DNA from 3 places in the Pseudomonas sp. NPDC098747 genome. Region 3 is predicted to be linked to each of the others. Evidence: riboswitches for the same ligand, from Rfam matches in the RefSeq annotation. Region 3 holds a riboswitch; each other region holds the start of a gene.
What was found. A riboswitch is a leader RNA that binds a small molecule or an ion and turns the genes downstream of it on or off. The one in region 3 is predicted to bind cobalamin.

Region 1: another riboswitch for cobalamin. It lies ahead of cobO (cob(I)yrinic acid a,c-diamide adenosyltransferase); the one in region 3 lies ahead of cobW (cobalamin biosynthesis protein CobW).
Region 2: another riboswitch for cobalamin. It lies ahead of ACIQVE_RS22780 (ABC transporter substrate-binding protein); the one in region 3 lies ahead of cobW (cobalamin biosynthesis protein CobW).

What each region holds. Positions count from the first base shown of each region.
Region 1 is NZ_JBIWAL010000036.1:32,972-35,234, forward strand. It holds gene ACIQVE_RS20180 (cobyrinate a,c-diamide synthase) at 1-501, opposite strand, end outside; gene cobO (cob(I)yrinic acid a,c-diamide adenosyltransferase) at 498-1,109, opposite strand; cobalamin riboswitch at 1,190-1,417, opposite strand; gene ACIQVE_RS20190 (hypothetical protein) at 1,581-2,165, shown strand; gene ACIQVE_RS20195 (PQQ-dependent sugar dehydrogenase) at 2,232-2,263, shown strand, end outside.
Region 2 is NZ_JBIWAL010000047.1:7,257-9,519, forward strand. It holds gene ACIQVE_RS22775 (FecCD family ABC transporter permease) at 1-86, opposite strand, end outside; gene ACIQVE_RS22780 (ABC transporter substrate-binding protein) at 83-1,096, opposite strand; cobalamin riboswitch at 1,238-1,432, opposite strand; gene ACIQVE_RS22785 (diguanylate cyclase domain-containing protein) at 1,655-2,263, shown strand, end outside.
Region 3 is NZ_JBIWAL010000005.1:59,216-61,478, forward strand. It holds gene cobN (cobaltochelatase subunit CobN) at 1-1, opposite strand, end outside; gene cobW (cobalamin biosynthesis protein CobW) at 5-1,075, opposite strand; cobalamin riboswitch at 1,175-1,387, opposite strand.

The DNA of each region.
Region 1 (2,263 bases), on a different contig from region 3:
TTCGGTCAGGCTGCCTTCAAGCAGTTGCGCGTGACGCAAGGTCCCGACGCGATTGGCCAGCACACCCGCAAACGGCAAGTCCGGCTGATAGCGCGCCAGCCCCAACGCCAACGCACCAAAGGTCTGCGCCATCGCGGTGCCGTCGATCACGCCGAGCACCGGTACGCCGAAATGTCGCGCCAGGTCGGCGCTCGACGGCGTCCCGTCAAACAGCCCCATCACGCCTTCGATCAGAATCAGATCGGCTTCGGCGGCGGCTTCCCACAACAGGCGACGACTTTCCTGCTCGCCGACCATCCACATATCGAGTTGATAAACCGGCGCACCGCTGGCGCGCTCGAGGATCATCGGATCGAGAAAATCCGGGCCGCACTTGAACACGCGCACCTTGCGCCCTTGATTGCGATGCAAACGGGCGAGCGCGGCAGTGACGGTGGTCTTGCCCTGACCGGAGGCCGGCGCGGCAATCAATACCGCCGGGCAGTGACGTGGCTGATTCAAAGTTCAACGCCTTTCTGCGCTTTGATGCCGGCCTGAAAGGCGTGTTTGAGCACGCCCATTTCGGTGACCGTGTCGCCCATCTCGATCATTTCCGGCTTGGCCGCGCGACCGGTGACGATCACGTGCTGCATCGGCGGACGCGCCTGCAAGTCGCTGAGCACCTGATCAAGGTCGAGGTAGCCATGCTTGAGGGCGATGTTCAGTTCATCGAGCACCACCAGACCGATCGACGGATCGCGCAGCAACTCGCGGGACACTGCCCACGCGGCTTCGGCTGCGGCGATGTCGCGTTGGCGATCCTGAGTTTCCCAAGTGAAACCCTCGCCCATCACATGAAAGCGCACCTGCTCGGGGAAGCGGCGGAAGAACAACTCCTCACCGGTGCTGTTGCGTCCCTTGATGAACTGCACCACACCGCACTGCATGCCGTGACCCATTGCGCGGGCGAGCATGCCGAACGCCGAGCTGCTTTTGCCTTTGCCGTTGCCGGTCAGCACCAGCACCAGGCCGCACTCGTCGGGCGAGTTGGCGATGCGTTCATCAATCACGGCTTTTTTGCGCTGCATACGCGCCAGATGGCGCTCGTCACGCTCGGGGGAATCAGTCATGGGGGAGCTCTCCGTTGAGGCTGGATAACGGCGGGCAGGCACAAGAATAGACGGCAAAAAGCCTGGCATCGCCCACCGTGATGCCGTTGGATGAATCAGGCCGGTCTCCGGGCTCATGAGCGGCGTTTCGCCTGACTGCGCGCCTTCCCGCTGTTGAGCAGTGGCACAAGACGCAGTTTTTACTCATTTACCGTTGCGGGGGCAGCGCCGGGATCGTGGTTGTTCTTCGCTTGAAGACAACCCTCACCGGCTTCCCTGTTTCACTCTGTCGACGCAGGTCACAGAGCACCTGAAACAAGCCGCGAAGGTTAGAGGGTTGGGGGTGGAGCGTCAATTAAAGAGGGGGTCATCGAGCGAATAACTGCCGCCGATCAATTAACCGACGCCAATCTTGTGCCACGCTGAAACAAGTGATATCAAAGAGCCATGCTTTTACCGAAAAAGCACATCACAACAATAAGGATGATTACGATGCAAGGCATGATCATCAGCAATCCGCGCCTGGAATTCCTGCGCCCGGTGCTTGAACGCTGGTTTGACTGTATCGACCGTTACAACGCCGTGCGCGGCGACAGTGACACGCCCTACTGGCATGACGAGAAAGCCAATCTCGGATTGCTTTCTGCCGCCGCCTGGATGGCGGAGTTTGTGACACTGCACGACACCGGCACCCGCAAGCAGAACGAGGAAGGCGAGCGCAATGCCCGCGCCGACCTGTTCCTGGCTGGCACCGAAGATCGCGCGTTTATCCAGGCCACGCAACGCTGGCCACGCGTCAACAATCTAAACCTGACCCAAGCCCTGCTGGACATCACCAACGACGCCAAACGCATCAGCTACGCCAGCGACCTCAAGCTCGGCTGCCTGTTTGTCGCCCCGCAAAAAGCCCAACACAGCGCCAGCCCGGAAGAATTGCAGGACATGGTCGACGATCTGCAAAAGGAACACACCTGCGCCGTCGCCTGGTATTTCCCCTACGCCTATCGCAAGTTGCGCAGCGAGGCTGGCAATTACCACCCGGGCATTGCCGTGTTGTTCAAAGAGGCTCGTGGCTGAGCATTTGAACCATCGGGCTTGCGCGCGCCTCTATGACTAGGAATGCATTCATAGGGAAGATCAGCAATGCGCAAGCCCCAGCTCGTTTTCGTCATCGC
Region 2 (2,263 bases), on a different contig from region 3:
GTTGTCTCACCAATGGCCACACCAGCAATCACCGCTAAAAGCAGAAACGCCAGTGCAAGCACGGTGCGTATCAACGTCGTGGTCATTTGGACAGGTCGTAACCGTTGATAGCGGTGGCCAGCGCTGCGATGCCGTCGAACGTCCTCATGCTCGCCTGCATGGCCATGGCGTCGAGAATGATGATGCGGTTGTTTTTCACGGCGTCCATGTTGCGGGTCACGGGATCGCTGCGCAGGAATTCCAGCTTCTTCAGATAGTCGTCAGCCGGGAAGCGCCGGCGATCCATGCGCGCGATGATCAGGAATGTCGGGTTGGCTTTGGCGATGGTTTCCCATCCGACGGTTGGCCATTCTTCATCCGACTCCACCACGTTGCGCACGCCCAGCGTGTCGAGCATGAAGTCTGGAACACCCTTGTGCCCGGCGACGTACGGGTCGATATCCAGACTGGCACTGGAAAACCAGACCAGTGCGCTGGTGTCTTTCAGGTTCTTGTTGTGCGCCATCGCAATTGACTTGGCGAGGCTGGCCTTGAGGTCTGCGTTCAGCTGTTGAGCACGCGGCTGAACATCAAAAATCTCACCGAACTGGGTGATGCTTTTATAGATGCTGTCGATGCGAAACGGCGCAAGACGGGTGCCGTCGGCGCCGACCAGATTGTCCTTGGCCTCGCAGTCAGAGGGCATCAAATAGGTCGGAATCTTCAGTTCGTGAAACTGCTCGCGGGTGCCGACGGCGCCTTGTGGCCCGACCATCCATTCCAGTTCGACAGCCACTAGCTGCGGGCGTTTGGCGATCACCGACTCGAAACTCGGTTCGTTATCGGCCAAGCGTTCGATCTTGTCGTTTTGCGCCTTGTACTGAGGCAGCACGTCGTTGAACCACACCGAAGTCCCGACCAATTTGTCACCCAGCCCGAGCGCGAAAAGCATCTCCGTGCCGGCCTGGCCGATCGACACCGCACGGGCAGGGGCCTGCGCGAAGGTCAGCGTGCTGCCGCAGTTTTCAATTGTCAGGGGATACTGCGTCGGTGCTGCATGGGCGAGGGCGCCAAGACCCAGGCCAGCGACGAGGGCGACAAAACGAGGCAACAGCATGATGCAATCTCCATTTGAACCGTACACGGAGCCAGGGTGTAGGGTCTGGAAACACATCTCGAACGCTGCCGGATAAGCAGTGCAAGGTCGATCACCGAAGTGACGCGCACAAAGATGTCCTTCCCGGACACCCCGCCGGTTAGTGATTGTTGCTTGGCCGGCAGGTCTCCTGACTGATGCGTCATCGCCTGCTCCAGCCTTCCCGGGAGCAATCCCAGTGGCAGTTCAGAAGCAGGCTCAGCATCTACAGTTGCGGGGGCAGTTCCGTTTGATGCGTTGGGCGCATCACGGATTCCCTATTAATCCCAATTGGAAACCGGCGGGCGGCATGGTAGCCGATCGTGGCGGTTGAGGCGAACGGGCGTGCTTGTTTCAAGCATGGGGCGGCGTCAGTCGAAGGGGCGGTGGCGAATGTGCCTTTTCCTCCCTCCTATTGAGTTGCTGCAACGATTCACCACTGCTTGTATCCTTGTTCAAGAAGAGGATGCATGGCTCCAGCTATTGCCCTGACCCAATAGACGCTGGAACGGAAAACCGGACTTTCCTTAAGGTAGTAACGTGAAGCGTGATTCCCACCTGGTTGTGCTTTTGCTGCTGGTCATCGGTTGCTCCCTGGCGTCACTGACTGTCTGGAAAGTATTGGCCTCGCGAGATCGAGCACTGGAGGAGGTGGATGTCCATGGCTTGAACCTGACCCAGGCGCTTTCTACCTACTCCGAAGGGACCGTCCGCCAAAGCTCGCTGCTGTTACTCGGGCTTGTCGAACGCCTGGAAACCGAAGGCAGTGGGCCGGCACAGATTCAGCGACTGAGTGCATTGATCAACCGCCAGGAACCGTTGATGCCACAGCTCAGTGGTATCACCATCTACGATAATCAGGGACGCTGGCTGATGTCCTCCAATCGACCGATTCCGGCCGGGGCAAACAGCAGCGATCGGGCCTATTTCATACATCATCGCGATGATCCCTCCCGTGAAACCTTTATCGGTCCGCCCATCCAGAGCCGCACCAACCAAGAGTGGGTGATCACCGTCAGCCGCCGCTTCAATGATGCTGGCGGTGAGTTTGCCGGGGTGGTGGCGGTCACCTTGGGCGTCGAAAACTTTCTTCGGTTGTTCGGAAAAATCGACGTGGGGCAGGAGGGCGCCATCGGCTTGTCCTACACC
Region 3 (2,263 bases):
TGGGTTAAACGCTGAGCGCAGCGCGCAGTTGCGCTTCGAGTTGCACGGCGTCGAGTTCTTGGCCGATCAACACCAGACGCGTGACGCGCGCTTCATCGGCGCCCCACTGACGGTCGAAATGCTTGTCGAAACGCGTGCCCACGCCTTGAATCAGCAAACGCATCGGCTTGCTCGGGATTGCCGCGAAGCCCTTCACACGCAGGATGCCGTGCTTGACCACCAGTTGCGTCAGCGCGTCGAGCAACAGGCTTTCGTCGGCTTGCGGCAGTTCGATGGAGATCGAATCGAAGGCGTCGTGATCGTGGTCATCGTGGTCGTCATCACCGTCGTGGTGATGATCGTGATGGCTGTGGCGGCTGTCGATGTGTTCTTCGGAACCGGCGCCGAGGCCGATCAAAACGTCCAGCGGCACGCGACCACTGCTGGCCTCGATGATCTTCACCGCTGGCGGCAGCTCTTCGGCGACTTCCAGGCGAACGCGCGCGAGGTCTTCAGGGCTGATCAGGTCGGATTTGTTGAGGATGACGAGGTCGGCGCTGGCCAGTTGGTCGGCGAACAATTCGTGCAGCGGCGATTCGTGATCCAGATTCGGGTCGAGTTTGCGCTGGGCATCGACCTGATCCGGGAACGCGGCGAAAGTGCCAGCGGCCACGGCTGGGCTGTCGACCACGGTGATCACCGCGTCAACCGTGCAGGCGCTACGGATTTCCGGCCACTGGAAGGCTTGTACCAGCGGTTTTGGCAAGGCCAGACCGGAGGTTTCGATGAGGATGTGGTCGAGGTCGCCGCGACGGGCAACCAGTTCGCGCATCACCGGGAAGAACTCTTCCTGCACCGTGCAGCACAGGCAGCCGTTGGCCAGTTCATAAACGCGGCCCACGGCCTCTTCTTCGCTGCAACCGATGGTGCATTGTTTGAGGATTTCACCGTCGATGCCCAACTCGCCAAACTCGTTGACGATCACCGCGATACGACGGCCCTGAGCGTTGTCGAGCATGTGCCGCAGCAACGTGGTTTTGCCCGAACCGAGGAAGCCGGTGACGATGGTGACAGGGAGTTTGGCCAGTGTTTTCATCGGTATGCCCTTTGGCAAGCGGCGGGCATACGGGACGAGAACCGGCCACGCGCGTGCGTGCCTGGAGAGTTCGCCACCGGATCACCCCGCCCGGTTGAAATTGAGAATCTGTGACGAGGCAGGTCTCCTGGCTGACGGCGTTCAGGCGCTGGGCCTGGCATTCGCTGCGCCTTCCCGCGGGCTCAGTGGACTGAGCTTGCAGTGGCGTGGCAGCGAACATCACCGTTCACAGTTGCGGGGGCAGCCGCGGCATTGACCGCGTTCCCTTCTTAGCTTCGGCATCGCCGAAGAACCTCGAAGGCGCAAGGCTACGCATGGTGCAGTGGCGGGTCAATGTTTGGATAGGGGGCATATCCGTTGCTGCGGGTGCTGCCGCTGGCGGTTTCGCTCTTACAGCGAGTCCCTTTTTCAAACGCCAAAAAGGAACCAAAAGACTTTGCCCCGCCGTACGGCGCTTCGCTGAGGCTCAGTGTTCCCTCGCTACGGTGGCCATCCGGGGGCAGTCGCCTGCGGTTTGCTTCGCGGCACCTCCTCTCGATGGATGCGGCTTCGCCGCACGGCGCTGCGCGCCTAACCCCCGGATGAACACCTTCGCTCGGTCTGCCGAAGGGGGCTAAGAGCAAGAGCAACATCAAAAGCCAGATCAAAAGCCAGATCAAAAGCCCCTCACCCTAGCCCTCTCCCTGAGGGAGAGGGGACTGACCGAGGCGATTGGGCGAGGTGCGCCGACGTGGGATACCGAGTCGAGTATAAGTTTTGAAACCAACAGAAATCGGCCCCCTCTCCCTGGGGAGAGGGCTGGGGTGAGGGGCAAATTCACCACAAATCAAAAGCCGAACGCATTGCCTTTCACCACTCAACACAATGAGCGTTAGCTCGAGTGCAGCTCTTGATCTCAAGGCCCCGTCGGCAGGCTGAGTGGAGGGATTGATCCGGGGGTGGGAGCGCAGCGACCGTTTGGCGAAGCCAAACACATCGAGAGGAGGTGCAGCGCAGCAAACCGGAGGCGATGCGCCCGGATCAGTCCCGGAGCGAAGGAACCCCGAGCCCCAGCGAGCGGGCCGAACGTCAGGGTAAAGCCTTTTTGGTTACTTTTTCGGCGTCTGGAAAAAGTGACCCGCCGTAAGGGCGGAACCCTAATCAGCCCCACCCGCAGCAACGGATCCACCCCAAAAAATTGACTAAAAA